Regions from separate parts of the Protofrankia sp. BMG5.30 genome, predicted to be linked through region 2. Evidence: riboswitches for the same ligand, from Rfam matches in the RefSeq annotation. Region 2 holds a riboswitch; each other region holds the start of a gene.
The links. Region 2 has a riboswitch for cyclic di-AMP ahead of BL254_RS02700 (C40 family peptidase). Riboswitches for the same ligand answer to the same signal wherever they lie in the genome.
Positions count from the first base shown of each region.

Region 1 (5,108 bases), on a different contig from region 2:
CTGTGCTGGATCTACGACAACAACCACATCAGCATCGAGGGCGGCACCGACCTGGCGTTCACCGAGGATGTGGCCACCCGGTTCATCGCCTACGGCTGGAACGTCACCCGGGTCGGCGACGCCAACGACCGCACGGCCCTGGGCCGCGCCTTCGAGACGTTCCGCCGCGAACCGCACCGCCCGACCCTGGTCATCGTCGACAGCCAGATCGCCTTCGGCGCCCCGACCAAGCAGGGCACCGCCGCCGCGCACGGGGAGCCGCTGGGGGAGGAGGAGATCCGGGCGACGAAGCGGTTCTACAACTGGCCGCCGGACGCGCACTTCCTCGTCCCCGACGGGGTGTACGAGCACTTCGCCGCCGGTGTCGGGAAGCGGGGTCGGGCCGAGCGGGACAGCTGGCTGGCCCTGCTCGACCGCTACCGGGAGGCATATCCCGATCTTGCCAGCCAGCTCGACCTGATCTGGGGCGGGCAGCTGCCCGACGGCTGGGACGCCGACATCCCCGTCTTCCCCGCCGACGACAAGGGCCTGGCCACCCGGGACTCCTCCGGGAAGGTCCTCAACGCCGTCGCCGCCCGGGTGCCCTGGCTGGTCGGCGGCTCCGCCGATCTCGCCCCGTCGACGAAGACCCGGCTGACCGTCGACGGCGCCGGGGACTTCCAGGCCGCCAGCCCGGGCGGGCGCAACCTGCACCTCGGCGTTCGCGAGCACGCGTCGGCCGCGGTGGCCAACGGGCTGTCCCTGTCCGGGCTGCGGCCGCTGTGGTCGACTTTTCTGATCTTTTCCGACTTCGCCCGCGGTGCCCTGCGGCTGTCCGCGCTGATGGAGCTGCCGGTCATCCACGTGTTCACCCATGACTCCATCGGGGTCGGGGAGGACGGGCCGACGCACCAGCCGATTGAGCAGCTCGCCTCGCTGCGGGCCGTCCCCGGCCTGCTGGTGATCCGCCCCTGTGACGCCAGCGAGGTCGTGCAGGCGTGGCGGGTGGTCATGGGCCTGCGGCAGGAGCCGGCCGCGCTCGTCCTGAGCCGGCAGGCGCTGCCGACGCTGGACCGGGCCCGCTACGCCGACGCCGCCGGGCTCGCCCGCGGCGGCTACGTGCTGGTAGACCCCGCCGACGGCGATCCCGAGGTGATCCTGATCGGTACCGGCAGCGAGGTGCACCTGGCCCTGGCCGCCCACGAGGAGCTGACCGCGCAGGGGGTGCGCGTCCGGGTGGTCAGCCTGCCGTCCTGGGAGCTGTTCGAGCGGCAGCCCGCGCAGTACCGCGACCAGGTGCTCCCGCCGGCGGTCCGCGCGCGGGTCGTGGTCGAGCAGGCCGCTACGCTCGGCTGGGAACGGTACGCCGGCCCGGACGGGGTGATCATCGGTATGCGGACCTTCGGCGCGTCCGCCCCGCTGCGGGCGTTGCAGACCAAGTTCGGTTTCACCCCGCAGGCGGTGGTCAGTGCCGCCAGGCAGAGCCTGGCCGCCGTCAGCGCTGTTGGTGACCCGGCGTAGACCGCGAGGATCCGGATCCGAAGATTTCGGTCACGATGTCGACGGCCGGCTGGTTCCCGGGGGAGTCCGCGGGAGCCGGTCGGCCGACGGCCCGTCCCGGTGTTTCCGCGATCGTTCCCTGCCGATCGTTGTCGGTTGTTGTCGGTTGTTTTGCGCTCCGGGTGTCGGCTTGACCTGGCTGTGCGCACCTGAGACGGTGAACAGGCCCCATGGTCGTGCGAGCGATCCTGGGGTTTGGTTGTGCACAGGTTCGTCTGGTGTGCAGTTGACTGGGTACAGAGCTGGTTGGCACAGAGGTTGTACAGGGGCAGACGTGGTGGGTACCGGTAGGATTCTGCGTTTCGACGGGGTTCGTGGCTACGGTTTCATAGCGCCCGACGCTGGCGGCGACGATATTTTCATGCATGCAAACGATCTTCAAGATGAGAAGCATCTGTTCCAGCCCGGAACGCTGGTGGAGTTCGAGGCGGAGGAAAGCGACAGGGGCCCGAAGGCGTCGGTCGTCCGCCTGGCCCGTCGGGCCCAGGCCCGTCCGGCGCCAGCGCGTCCCCTGGCTTCCCCGAGCGCGGCCAACGGGCGTTCGGACGCCGATGACGACGACATGTGCGACGTCCTCACCGTCGGGGAGTTCCGGCACCTGCTGACCGAGACGCTCATCGAGTCGGTGCCGACCCTGACCGGCGGCCAGATAAGCCAGATACGGCAGCGGCTGACCACCCTCGCGCAGGCGCGCGGCTGGGTCGAGTCCCAATAACCGGCCCGCCCGGGCCCCTGCCGGCCCGGAATCTGTCGACCCGCGCCGGTGCCCGGGCACGTCGTTGCTGCCCGGACGCTGCGCCGGCCACACGGCTGGCCACGCTGCGCCGGCCGTACCACTGACCACACCGTGCGTACGGCCGGATCTGTGACGTTGCTCCGGCTGGCCGGTTCGCCTACCCGCGGGCGATCCGCCTGCCCGGCTGCGAAACACAGAAACACAACAGCGGAAAAAATGTTGTTGCCGGTCCGCGTCGGCTGTTGCACGATACGCACCGGTTATCCACGGAAGCGGTGTGTAGCGCCGTCACGCTGCGGCCAGCTTGTACCGTCTCGGCAGTCGTCCTGAGACGGCACGCGTAAATGATACGCACAGTGAGCGCTATACGTCGACATGCCGAGAAAACCGCCGCTTGCGACTACCGAAAGTAGTTCGCTACGTTGGCCGGGCTCTCAACAGCACCGGACCGCACGCCGAGTTCTGTCCACGGTCCGGTGTCTTCCGACTAGCGATCGTCAGGACAGAAGCGGGGGACCCACCTTTCCGCCGGACGCCGCCACCACAGTGGCCGTCCTTGGGGTGAAGTCGGCCGCGTGTATCCGCGCGTCGACCGGGCTTCCCGGCCCGAACCCGACAGCTAACCTCGCAGGCGTATGGGAAGGATCAGCGTTGCCTGCACATCAGGTGAATTCAGGTCCGGCTGCCGTACATCATTCCAATCCCAATCCCAATCCCAATCCCGGCCCCAGACGCGGTCGTCATCGCGCGCCCACGACCCGCTCCACCCTCGGCCGGATATCGGCGCGTACCGCGGTCGCCGCCGCGGCCACCGGCACTGTCGCCCTCTCCGGGCTGGCCTCGCCGGCCCTGGCGAACGACCGGGGCCTGGATACGGGCGGGACTGGCCGGACCGACGCCGCCACGACCAGTACGACCAGCACGAACGCTYCCCGGTCAGCCGCCTTTACGGTCACCCCGGCCGCCACCACGGGCACGGGCACGCTGGCGGCGCAACCGGTGAGTTTCTCGACGTCCTCCGCCAGCGGCTTCGGGGCGAAGCTCGTCTATCTGGCGTCGAAGCAGGCCGGCAAGCCGTACGTGTGGGGTGCCAAGGGGCCGCGGGCGTTCGACTGCTCCGGCCTCGTCCAGTACATCTACAAGCAGCTTGGCCGCAGCGTCCCGCGGACGGCCAACGCGCAGTACAACGCCTCCCAGAAGCTGTCGAAGAACGCTCGGCAGCCCGGTGACCTCATTTTCTTCGGCCGGCCGGGAGGCATCCACCATGTGGGTATCTACGCCGGGAACGGGATGATGTGGGCCGCCCCGCACACCGGGGCCGTGGTCCGGCTCCAGAAGGTCTACACCAGTAACTATCTGGTCGGCCGTATCAGGTGACCGGCCACCCGGGCCGGGCTGGCGGCCACGGGGTGTCCAGGAGCCCCGGGCGGACAGCGCGGGAAACCACGGGTGGACGCCACGAAAATTTCTCCCGGTTGTTTCCGGACAGTTTTTCCCGGAACCTCGTCGGATTCTTTTGGCTCCCGTTCCAGATGTTCGAAAAACGCCCGTAGAAGCGCATTGAATTACCCTTTTGGCGCCCTGTGGGCGACACCGGAGCCTCCTGAAACAATGCGGTAAACGGCCTGTTCGGCTACCCGAATAACGTTTTCCAAGCGGCTGGGAGAGAACTCGGGAAATATAGTTCTCGAGTTGTCCCCAGGGAGTACTGTGTCGGAATTTCCGGCAACAGGCGATCCTTTCGACGATACTTTTAGGTGAGAGTCTGATTATGGCCAGGGGAAGGCACAGAAAACCCGGTCGGTGCAACGGCGCCGCATTAGCGGGCACCGTCGGGCTCATCGGGACGACGGCTGGAATGATGCTGACCGCGGCCCCGGCCAGCGCGGCCGGGACGTCCGGGTCCGCCGTCGTCGCCGACACGACCATCGCCCGCGTCGCCGCGAACGCGGGGCTGCCCAGCTGCCGAGGGGTGCCGCTGGGCACCTGGGTGGCGGTGGCGCTCGCGGAGTCCGGTGGCAACGCCAAGGCGCGTAACGCGCGCGGTGAGGACTCCCGCGGGCTCTGGCAGATCAACGCGCGGGTCCACGCGAGCTGGCTGGCGGGTAGGAGCCTCTACGACCCGGCCACCAACGCGTGGGCTGCGAAGAAGGTGTGCGACAGCCAGGGCGTGCGTGCCTGGAGCGCCTACACCAATGGTTCCTACCATCGTTATCTGACGCGGGGAAACACCGCCGCGGCGGCGGTGAAAGCCAGCCCGGCGAGCGCGGCGAAAACACGGTCGAGCACCCCTGTCCCGGCCGTCAGCGGGATCAGCTACACCAGCCGGAACTGTTCGGTCCCATCGTCCGCGGCGACCGTGAGAAACGGCAGTAAACTGCGTACCGAGGTGGCCAGGGTACAGCAGCGGCTGACCGATCTAAGATACTCTCTCGCGGTCGACGGAATATTCGGTCCGCGGACCACCAGGGTGCTGAAGGATTACCAGCGGCAGCACGGCCTCGTGGCCGACGGAATAGTCGGCGCCCGCACCTACGCCCAGCTGTTCCCATGCGGCTGACAGCTGGGTGCTACTGACGGCCCTGGGTACCTCCCCCTCCCTCGGGTGCCCGGGGCGCCACCGTCCGCGGGCGGCCGCGGCCCTGGCCCACCAGGCCGGGGCCGCCCGCGGACGGTGCGTACCGCTGGACAACGGCCGTCAGGTCAGCGCCAGTTCCTGCGGGACGACGATGACGTCGACGAGCGCGCCGCGCCGCCACACGGTCAGTTCGAGCGGGCGGCCGATGGTGTCCTCGGTCATCAGCCGTTGCAGGTCCCCCGGGGTGGCGACCGG
Region 1 covers NZ_MOME01000019.1:52,991-58,098, forward strand. The annotation lists gene tkt (transketolase) at 1-1,500, shown strand, start outside; gene BL254_RS12530 (cold-shock protein) at 1,814-2,254, shown strand; cyclic di-AMP (ydaO/yuaA leader) riboswitch at 2,755-2,923, shown strand; gene BL254_RS29420 (C40 family peptidase) at 2,927-3,652, shown strand; gene BL254_RS12540 (peptidoglycan-binding protein) at 4,134-4,835, shown strand; gene BL254_RS12545 (S1C family serine protease) at 4,974-5,108, opposite strand, start outside.
Region 1: it holds a riboswitch for cyclic di-AMP, as region 2 does, so the genes downstream of both, BL254_RS29420 (C40 family peptidase) here and BL254_RS02700 (C40 family peptidase) in region 2, are expected to answer to the same signal.

Region 2 (5,876 bases):
GACATGCGCCGTATCAGCGCCTGGGTCGCCATCGCCGCGGTACCCACCGCGATAGCCGGTATCTACGGTATGAACTTCGAGCACATGCCCGAACTGCGCCAGGTCTGGGGATACCCGGCGGTCCTCTGCCTGATGGCGACGGTCTGTTTTTTCCTGTACCGGGCGTTCAAACGGAACGGATGGCTCTGAGCCGAACCCGCCGGGCCCTCGGCCGCGCGGATCGGGACGGCCCCGCCGCCCACCGGCTCCGGTGCTGAATCGCCAGCCATGCGGATCGGCGGCCATGCGGATCGGCGGCCATGCGGATCGGCGGCCGGGCCGGGCTCCCGCCGAATCCGGAATCCTTCCCGGTGGGCCGCTCACGGCCCGCCCGATCCCGCCCGGACCATGAGCGGCCGTCCAGCGGCATCCGAAGAGAAGACAGAGAAGAAGAGGTAATGCAGGACGGCCCGACCAGCCGCCGCGTCCGGCGGGCAATCCGCGCGACCAGCCGTGTCATGTGGCCAACTTGGCCTCATGACATGTGGCCAGCCATACGACCAATTGTACGATTCGATCGTATTGTACCGGTTGTCCCATGGCGCGACCTCCCCGTCGGGATTCACGAGGACCACGCTGTCAGCTACCGTAATGGATCGTGTCGGGCTTTCACAGGGGGCCGTTCCCTACTCGGTTCTCCCGATCCTCGCTCGGCGGCAGGCGGCGGCTCCCGATCCTCGGCCGTACCTTTGGCGCCGGCAGCCAGCGCGCCGTCGTCCCGCACATCCACGACGAGGGCGGCGCGGGCCGATGACCCCATCGATGAACACCGTCCGCAACGACCTTGTCGCAGAGCTCGCGGCAAGGCTGGAGCAGCTCGACCACCTGCTCGGACGCCTGGAAGACGCCGAGCGGCAGGCCGCGAGCGCCAGCGAGGACCTGATGCGTGCCCGGCGCTGGCAGGAGGAGACGCTGCGCGCGATTCAGGACGAGCGCGCCCAGATGCGTACGCACCAGCGTGCTCTGGACAGCCTCGCGGACCGGACACAGACCGCCCTGGCCGCTCTGGCCGCCAGCCATCGCTCGCTGCCGCCGGAGGTCCACGAACTCGCGATCGAACTCCAGGTCCTACAGACCTCCGGTCTGCTCTCCCGCCGGCCGCCCCCCCGCACCCGCCACCAGTAACGACACGCCCTAACGAGGGGAGAGATAGTGGTCCGCGAATTCGGCGGCGGCGACCGGTGAGGTTCGGAGCCGGTCCAGGCGAACGTCCTGCAGGCGCCGGGCGAACGGGTCGGCGAGTTCGACGTTGACCAGCTGCAGAAGTTTCGTCGATGCTTCCTGCGCCAGCCAGGCCCGGCCCAGGCACACCTCGGAGTAGGCGTTCAGCGGACGTTCGTCCGCGTCGTGCAGGGCTGCCGCCACCGCGAGCGCGAGCGTCTCACCGTCGACGATGGCGAGCCCGGCGCCCTTGGCCGCCGCCGGTGGTACCCGGCGCGCGGCGTCCCCGGCGAGTATGAGACGTCCGAACCGCATCGGTTCGTAGAAGACCGAGTCCATCGTGATGACGTTCGGCGGCTCCAGCAACGGCCCTTCCGCCAGTTGCCAGTCGGCGTCCACGGCGAGCCGGGCGTGCAGTTCCTCCCAGATCCGCTCGGCCGGCCAGTCCGCGGCGTCGGCCGTGGCCTCCACCTGTAGGTAGAAGCGGCTTGTCCGGTGGTCACGCAGCATGTGGCCGGCGAATCCCCGCGGGCTGACCCCATAAATGATCTTATCCGTGGACGGGGTGACCGCGGCCAGGACGGCGAGCCAGGCCCATGCGCTGTCACGCTGTCGGATGTGGCGCAACGCGCCCTCGGGGATCGATCCGCGGGAAACGCCGTGATGACCATCGCAGCCCGCGATGAAACGGCTTTCCACTGTCTGCCGCTGCCCGTCGGCCGTGACGAACGAGACGGCGGGATGGTCGGAGGTCAGCGCGTCCAGCATCACGTCAGTGACGCCGAACTCGATGACGCCACCCGCGGCAAGGTAGGCGGCAACCAGGTCGGCGACGAGCTTCTGCTGCGGGTAGACGACGTGATGGTGTCCGCCCGCGTGGCGAGCATACTCGACGACAAACGCTCTGCGACGATGCCGGAACTCACAGTTGTGGTGTGGCGCACCTTCGGCCCGCAGGCCGTCGGCAAGCCCGTTGCGCTCCAGGGCGTCCACCGCCGCCGGCCCGAGCAGCCCGGCACGTGGACGGCTTTCCACCCTGGCCCGGCTGGCGGCCTCGAGCACGAGCGTGTCGATACCCCGACGAGCCAGTACGACCGCCGCCACCAGGCCCGCGACACCCGCGCCAATCACAACGAYGCCCACCCGGCGAGGACGCGGCCGCGAGGCAGACGCGCCCGGCTGGAGCGCGCCGTGCCCGTCCGGTGCGGACCCCGGAGCGGAGCGCGTCACGGCGAGCGCCTCCCCCGGGAGCATCGACACGATTCCTGATCACCCGTCATGCTGCCCTGATCACATGACTGACCCGGACGAACCGATCCGGGCGAGGCACTGCCAGAGTACGACGTCACATTCCGACACGCGTCAGGAGGCCGACAACCCGACACCAACAAACCGGATAATTTTCGCAAAAGGAGCAGAGTGCTGTTGGCGGATAGTGCTGATCGCTACTCAAAGTAGCGATATTGCTGACTATCCGTGCCCGAAGGCCCCCAGCCGACCATCTGCCGCCGCTATGGCGTATTGTCATCCTCCGCATCCCGCAAGTCACGGAAAGCGGCACGTCAGCCGGGCGACCGAAGGTCACAAGCCAGCTGGTCGCACCCGACGCCGCCCCGGCCGGCGAAGGAGGATGGGGTAGAACAGCCGGCTATGACACTTCATACAACTACTTGGGGTAGTTGTGAGGGACTAGTGTTTACTAGCGCCATCCRTATGAACTAGTCTCGCGCCGACGTCACGACACACCGGGCCGAACTGCCGAATCCTGCCCGCGGTCCCGGTGTTCCCTCCGAGTCGTCACCAGGGCAGGAGCGGGGGACCCATCCTCCACCGGGCGGCACCGAACCGCGGTGTCGTCCTCGGGGTGAAGTGCGCAGCGCGATGGTCGCGCGACCCACCGGGCAGCCCAGCCCGAACCCGACAGCTCACCTCGCAGGCGAACGGGAAGGATCACAACTTTGTCTRCGCATGATGTGCAGCCTGATCCGGCACTACGATCGCGTTCGTCGCAGACGGCTTCGTCGTCACCCCGCCGGCAGCAGATCGACCGGCACGTCGACCGCCCGACACGTGGCCGACATCGCGCGCCCACGCAGCAGTCCGGAACGGGCCGCTCGCGAGCTCGGGCCGCTGTCGCCGTGATGACCACCGGTACCGTCGCGGTGTCCGGTGTCGCCCTGGCCGGATGTGCCACGGCCGACTCAAATTCCGACGATGCTTCCGTCACCTCGCCCATAACGCTCGGATCACAGTTCGGCAGCCAGGCATCGCTGGCCAGCCTGCGCACCTCCACCATCAATCCGCTGTCCACGGACGGTTCCGGATCGGTCACCAGTCAGGTGCTCGACCAGACCGACCTGCATCCCAAGACCGGTGTCGTGCTCAAAGTCACGAATCCGGACGTCTCCGTGAAGGCAGACCAGCCGGTGGAGGTGGGATTCCATCTTGAGGACGCGGTCACCCACGCGCCGCTGGCCAACCAGCTCGTCAAGGTCCAGGTGAAGCTGCCGGAGGGATGGGCGACCTTCAAGCACCTTTACACCAACGAGCAGGGCTTCACCAGTTACACTGCCAAGGTCCTCACCACCACGCAGGTCACCGCGATTTTCGACGGAACCGACGCTCTGCGGTCGACACGGTCGACCAACGTCGGCACGTTGACCGTGATCCCCAATACCCCGGCGCCCCGGCCTTTCCAGACTGCCCGCGTCAGTGGCTCGGCCGTGAGCAGCGCCATCTCGGGCGCACTCGCAGCCGCCAGCTCGTTCGGCGAACGGTCGGTGTATCTTGCGGCCCAGCAGGCCGGCAAGCCCTACGTCTACGGCGCGGAGGGCCCCTACACCTTCGACTGCTCGGGGCTGGTCCAGTACGTCTTCAAGCAGTTGGGACGCAACCTCCCCCGCACCGCCGAGGGACAGTACGAGGCGACCACCCGGATATCGCAGTACAACAAGCAGCCGGGTGATCTGATTTTCTACGGCACGCCAGGTAATATCTACCATGTTGGTATTTATGCGGGCGATGGTAAGATGTGGGTGGCGCCCAAGTCAGGCGACGTCGTCTCGCTGAGGTMCATCTACACCACGTCGTATTCTGTCGGCCGGGTTCTCTGACTGAACCGATCAGCCCGCGTCCGCAGCTGGTTATCAGTACACGGCTTCGTGTACTGATAACCAAACCTTATAAACACAATTCACAGGCGGGTTCCCACACAGCCTCCCCCTCCGGTTGTGCGTGAACCTTGCCGCCAGGTCGATGTCGACACCGACCTGGCGGCACTCCGCGGGCGGCATCCCGCGATGATGACTTCCGCTGGTCGGACCGAGCCAACCCCCCCAGCTCGGAAAGCCCGGCGGAACAAGAGGCTTCCGCCGGCCGGTCGTACTGGACCCCCCCCACAGTCCGGTCGGTCGGCGGGAGCCGCCCCCTCCCACCGACCGGATGCCCGGCCGAGACCGAAGCTCCCCGCAGGCGCCTCCTCCGCGAGTTCCCCAAGCCATGGCGGACGACCACCGGGACCGCCCGCTCCTACGCCTTGAACTGCCTGGAGAAGTCCCACAGAGCGCGCGTGACCCGTTCGTTCCACGCCCCATCGACATGCTGGACATGGGTTTCTGGCGAGCAGCTCGGGCTCTGCCCGACCGGCCCCACCGTCGCGACGGCGACAAACTTCAGCCCGTTGCCGGGCGCCGCGCAGGCAACCGCGAGGGCGGCACGCCCACCTTCGCCAAGGCCCCAGATGTAGATCCGGGACTGGTCGATCTTCGACCGCTCCTGCGACACGTAGCGCACGACGTCACGCAGGTACTGCACGTCCGCGCCCTGGGGATCGTCCAACCTCCATTCGCCGTCCACGGCTTCCGGGTAGACCACGGCGAAGTCCCGTCGGTCGGCGAGCGTCGAGGCCTCGGTGATCTTTTCGATCGCGCCCGCGTCGCTGTTGTCATCATGCAGGACGAGGACCAGCGGCAGCGGCTTGCCGGGGTCGGCGTCGGCATGAACGGCGAGCTCGCGTTCGGCGGAGAGGTACCCCGCCGGTATCTTTGCCCGCTCGGTGTCCGGGTTACCCGAACGGGACACGTAGATCCAGGCGACCACGAGCACGGCACCGATGATCAGTACCCGCTTGCGGTTCTTGGCCCATAGCTGTTTCCCGGCTTTCAGCGGATTCGACACCACGAGACAACCGAACCACACCAGGAGCCGTCGATTCGGCAGATTCGCCTCGCGTCGTGGGCAAGTCGGGACCTACCCGGAGTGTGCTGCCTCACACCCGACCAGCTTGCGACACCGAATGATCACTAAAAGTAGTCAAACAAGCATGGCCGGTATGGCAACCACGGCACAGCTCGTTCGTTGACGTGGTGTATCCACCAGAATCTCGACAACATCGGATTGCGGGGCATACGGCTGCCGGAACAGGGGTGAGGCCGAAGTGGACAGTGGTCAGGAACTCGACCATCGACTGATCAAGATCGAACACGAGCTGTCGGTGTTCGGCCGGCGCGCCGAACGCTTCCGGATGGCCATCGCCGACGACTCCGGGACGGTTCTGGACCGCTCCGCCTACCTGCTGCTCAGCCACATCCACGAACACGGCGCCGTACGGCTGACCACCCTGGGCACGGTGTTCGCCCTGGACATCTCCACGGTGAGCCGCCAGGTTGCCGCGCTTG
Region 2 covers NZ_MOME01000005.1:224,837-230,712, reverse strand. The annotation lists gene corA (magnesium/cobalt transporter CorA) at 1-189, shown strand, start outside; gene BL254_RS02710 (hypothetical protein) at 790-1,164, shown strand; gene BL254_RS02705 (4-hydroxybenzoate 3-monooxygenase) at 1,174-2,331, opposite strand; cyclic di-AMP (ydaO/yuaA leader) riboswitch at 2,983-3,153, shown strand; gene BL254_RS02700 (C40 family peptidase) at 3,342-4,313, shown strand; gene BL254_RS02695 (PHB depolymerase family esterase) at 4,729-5,379, opposite strand; gene BL254_RS02690 (MarR family winged helix-turn-helix transcriptional regulator) at 5,636-5,876, shown strand, end outside.

Region 3 (5,108 bases), on a different contig from region 2:
TACACCGTGACGCGACGACGCTCTGCATCGTAATGCCCTGATCGTCGCTGTTGGCGGCCGGCCGGCCACCGCGATCCGGCCAGCGTGACCGGCATGGCGCGGTCGGCACGGCTGGCGCGGAGCCCGGGCGGTCGGGCCGCTCGACGCCTCGGAGCGGGCGCGGGAGGCACGGCGACGCCAGGAGCAGCACGATCAGCGCAGATGCCCGGCAGGGAGAGCCAGCACGAGCATGCCCGCCTGGCGGCGGCGGGGAAGGGCTGGGACGGTCAGGTGCCGGTGGCGCTGTCGGAGCCCACCGTCGGGGCCGAGGCTGACGATGCGGACGAGGCTGACGGCGAGTAGGCGCGACCCTTCCAGGCGGCGCCTCGGCCGCGCCAGTGCGCCACGGCCGAGTCCACGGTCATCAGCGTGTACAGGGCGGCGATGGCGGGCAGGGCCACGGCCGTCCACACCGGCTGGCGGTAGTAGCGGAGCATCGGGACGTAGGTGGCAGTCATGATCGCCCAGGTGGCGAGCCCGGCGATGCCGGCGACCAGCGCGGCCGTGCCCCCGGCGCCCCCGGTGCCCGCGCCGGCGGCGTCACCGCCACCGGCGAGAGCCCCCGCCAGCCCGATCACGGCCGCCGCCGGCGGCAGCAGGTAGGTCAGCACCAGGCCGACGACGGTGCCGGCGAGCAGCACGGGCGAATGCCGCAGCTGGGTGTACGCGCTACGGGAGATCATTTTCCACAGGTCGGCGAGCCCGGGGTACGGGCGGACGCTGCGCACACCCCCGGGCCCGCGGTCGGCCAGGCCCAGCCAGATCCGTCCCCCGCCGCGCTTGACGGCCTTGGCCAGCGAACAGTCGTCGATGACCGCGCCGCGGATGGCGGCGATCCCACCGGCGCGTTCCAGCGCGGCACGGCGCAACAGGACGCACCCGCCGGCCGCCGCCGCCGTGCGCGCCGTCGGCCGGTTGGCCCGGCGGAACGGGTAGAGCTGGGCGAAGAAGTAGACGAACGCCGGGATGACGAGCCGCTCCCAGCGGTTGCTCGTGCGCAGCACAGCCATCAGCGACGTGAGGTCGAGCCCGCGACCGGTGGCGTGGCGGACCAGCCGGGTCACCGAGTGCGGGCCGTGAGCGATGTCGGCGTCGGTGAACAGCAGCCACCGCGCGTCGGGCCCGGCCGCGCGCACGCCCTGCTCCATGGCCCACACCTTGCCCGCCCAGCCGGCCGGGCGCGGCTGGCCGTCGACGACCGTCAGCCTGTCACCAGCACCCGCGGCCCGGCCGATGACGCGGGCGACATCGCCGGTACCGTCGTCGCTGGAGTCGTCGACCAGCAAGATCCGCAACCGTCCCGGGTAGTCCTGCCCGAGCAGGGCCGGCAGGGTGTGCGGCAGCATCTCGGCCTCGTCCCGGGCCGGCACGATCACGGTGATCGCGGGCCAGCCGCCGGGCGGCTCGGGCCCGCCGGCCGCGCCGGTGGCAGCGGCGTCGAGCCGGGTGTCGGTCCGCCAGAACATTCCGTGCCCGGCCGCGAGGACCAGCCAGACCAGCATCGAAAGCACCGCGCACGCCGCCAGCGTCATCATGCCGGTCAGCCTCGCAAATCAGCCGGCCGCACGCGCCCGTCGACACGGCTGTGTGGTCAGTTCCTCCCACCATGACCTGTCAATGTCCCAATCCTCCGGGTCATGATGCCCGTGCCACGGCACCCGGCGTCGCGGCACCCGGCCGGCGTCGCGTCGCCTCGGGAAGGTCACAGGCAGGCCGCTGGAAGATCGCGGGTAGACGGCGTCCCGCGCCCGGACGGCATCCCTGCCGTCCGGGCGCGGGACGTGCCAGGGCAGGCCGCGAACGGCCTCCACTCGTCAACACTCCGGCAGCCCTCCCCGCGGGACGTGCCAGGGCAGGCCTGGCAGCGGCGGCACAGGGATGACAAGGGGAACGGCGGCGCGGTATCGAATTCCCCGGGCTCCTTCCGGTGACGGGTTTGGCGCGCATCGGGTACACGCGTCGGCCGCGCGAGCCGCCCGGACGGCACGGGCGGGCGCGGGCGGGTACAGCGGCGCGAGCAAGGCGAACACGATACACGCCTTCCACACCGCCGCCAGCCCCCGGCAAGCGCTTTCTCCGCGCGGCGCTTCCGGCCATGCGACGGCTGCGTCGAAGAGCACCCCTCCGGCCACTGTCACGGCCTTCCACGATCGTCTCGACCGCCTTCCCCGGCCATTTTCGGCGAGCTTCCGACGGGCATTTCCATGTTCATTTCCATGAACATTTCCGTGACGGTGGTACCGGCGGTCACGAATTCGGCCCGACCATCCACGCCGCGCGCAGGAACACCCGGCCGGAATCGTGACGATATCGCCACGCTTCGCCGGCGTCACATGCCCGTCCAGATAATGAGCGCGCGGGCGCGCGCGTTACCGGATGACCGGTGCGACAATCAACATCAGAAATAAGGTGTGCTCATCTTCACGGCCGTCCGTCCCCTCTTGCTTTCCAGGTCGGACCCGTGCGTATGGTCTGCGCCGTGCCTTCGCGAAGAAGGCACCCGTCGGGCGACACGCCGAATCCTGCCCCGGCCGACGGAAGCCAAACCAATGGCAGGAGCGGGGGAACCAATTTTTGCGGGCGTCGCGCATCGGACGTCCTTGGGGTGAAGCCGCGGAACGCGGCCGGGCAGTCCCAGCCCGAACCCGACAGCTCACCTCGCAGGCGTGGGGAAGGACATCATCATGTCCCAGACACGTACTCGTGACGGACATACGCGTGACGGCGCGACCAGGCACAGCAGGCGGCGTAACCGCGTGGGAATCAGGACCCGCACCCGCGCGATGATCGCCGTTCCGGCTGTTGTCGCAGCCATCGGCGGCAGCGTCGCGGTATCCCAGCCAGCAAACGCGGCACCGGCCTCGGACCAGGTGCTCTCCGCCATCGCACAGTGTGAATCCGGTGGCAATCCGCGCGTCGTCAACGAGATCGGCGCCGGTGGGCTGTTCCAGTTCCTGCCACCCACCTGGCGAGGTGTCGGCGGGTCCGGTCTGCCGCAYCAGGCCAGCCCCGAGGAGCAGTGGAAACGCGCTCGTATCCTCTACTCGCAGCAGGGCACCGGACCGTGGTACGCGTCCAAGCACTGCTGGTCCGGAAAGATCGGCTGACCGTCCACCGACGGCACGGCCGCATTCTTTGTTCTTTCCCTGCTCTTTCCATTTCTGTTTCTGGTTTCATGCTCGGGCCTCCCACCGGACCGGCTTCGCTGATCCGGTAGACCCGGACGGCCCGTGCCCCAGGTAACCATCTGGTTCGTCCCGGGGAGTCGGCGTCATCCCGGTGGAGATCGGACTTCGGTCGGATCTCCACCGGGCGCCCGGCTGTGACTCCTGACCGGTTTCAGAGACGGAAGCGGTCCCGGTCCACCCGGCCGAGCGGTGGGCGGCTGCGTTCGAGCTCCAGCCCTATGTCGACCAGATCGATCCGCTCGAGAGCATGGACCCCTTCAAGATCGACCCATGCGGCCTGGTCAGTCGAACCGCCCACCTCGTAGCGAAGCTCACCGGCCACCACCCGGGCGGCGTAAATGACCCGCAGGGTCTGCTGGTCGGCTTCTACACCCACCGCACGCTGAAAGTTCCGGCGTATCGAGTCTAGACCGAGCAGGGATTCGATCACGACGTCGTATCCGGTTTCCTCCTCGACCTCGCGGATCGCCGCGGCAAGCGGATCCTCCCCGTGATCGAGCCCGCCGCCGGGCAGCGTCCAGAACGTCTGACCCGCGCCGGCGAAGCGCGCGAGCAGCACTTTACCGTCCCGGATGCAGACCACATATGCCGCGAGTCTCAGCTCCCGGGTGAGAACCGGCTGTGCCTCCCCGTCCTCCAACAACCCACTCACCTTTGCGGCAACTCCTTCCGGCAGCGACAACCGACTCCGTCCGCCCACCCCCGCACCCAGCCGTTACGACTGTATTCGCGTGCGGCGCGGAGGATCGGCGTTCCACCGGACGGGAGAGCCAGCGGGATGCCAGTTCTCGGATCCGTCTGCCGGCCAGCTCGCCCCCACCAGGTCAGCCGGCGGGCGGCGTGTTGAGCGCGACGAGCAGGTCGGTCGCTGTCGCCTGCTCCCGTGCCGAGCCGATCGGCTGCGCCACCAGTTCGGTGACACCGGCGCTCGCCAGCCGCCGGATCTGCCGTTCGACGGACGCCTCGTCACCGAGGATGACCGTCTCCCCCGGGCCGTCCACACCCTCCCGGTCGAGGACGGCCCGGTAGCTGGGCAGTTGGCCGACCATGGCGAACCGTTGCGCGACCCACTCCCGGCGCGCGTCGGCGTCCGCGGTCACACAGACGAAGCTGAGCGCCACCACCCGAGGATCCGGCCGTCCCGCGGCGCTGGCGGCTCGGGTGATCGTCGGCACGATGTGGTCGGCGAGGGTCGCCGGGCCCGTCCACGTGGTGACCGTGCCGTCGGCGAACTCACCGGCGGTCCGCAGCATCGCGGGGCCGAGCGCGCCGATCAGCAGCGACGGCGGCTTGCCGCCCGGCACGTCAACGGCGCCGACGGCGGTGAGGGACGCGCCCTGGTGGGTGACGCTCTCCCCGTGCAGCAGCGGGACCAGCACGGACAGGTACTCCCGCAGGTACGCCACGGGCCGATCGAACGAGTAGCCGAACTGGCCCTCGACGATGGGCCGATGGCTCACCCCGATACCCAGGGTGAGCCGATTGCCCACGGCCGCCTGCACCGTCAGCGCCTGGCTGGCGAGCACCAGCGGATGGCGGGGATAGGTCGGCACCACCGCTGTCCCGACCTCGATACCGGATGTCTCCCGGCCCACGACCGCCAGCGCGGTGAGCGCGTCCCACCCGCCGAACTGGGTCATCCAGGCGCTGGCGAAGCCGGCCTTCGCCCCGTCACGGGCCGCCGCCACGACCGCGTCCAGTGACCGCCCCTGATCGTCCAGGTATATCCCGACACGCATCGGATCCTGCTTTCGCTCATATATGATCATCAGTAGGCTCGGTATCGCCGGACGCGGTGAGACTGATTACTTTCAGTAACTTCACGGCCGCCTACGTGACCATGCGGTACATCGCTCGCAGGTGGCCACCAGCCGTCGGCCG
Region 3 covers NZ_MOME01000039.1:70,950-76,057, forward strand. The annotation lists gene BL254_RS19375 (glycosyltransferase) at 267-1,574, opposite strand; cyclic di-AMP (ydaO/yuaA leader) riboswitch at 2,543-2,719, shown strand; gene BL254_RS19380 (transglycosylase family protein) at 2,823-3,146, shown strand; gene BL254_RS19385 (NUDIX hydrolase) at 3,379-3,879, opposite strand; gene BL254_RS19390 (LLM class F420-dependent oxidoreductase) at 4,052-4,966, opposite strand.
Region 3: it holds a riboswitch for cyclic di-AMP, as region 2 does, so the genes downstream of both, BL254_RS19380 (transglycosylase family protein) here and BL254_RS02700 (C40 family peptidase) in region 2, are expected to answer to the same signal.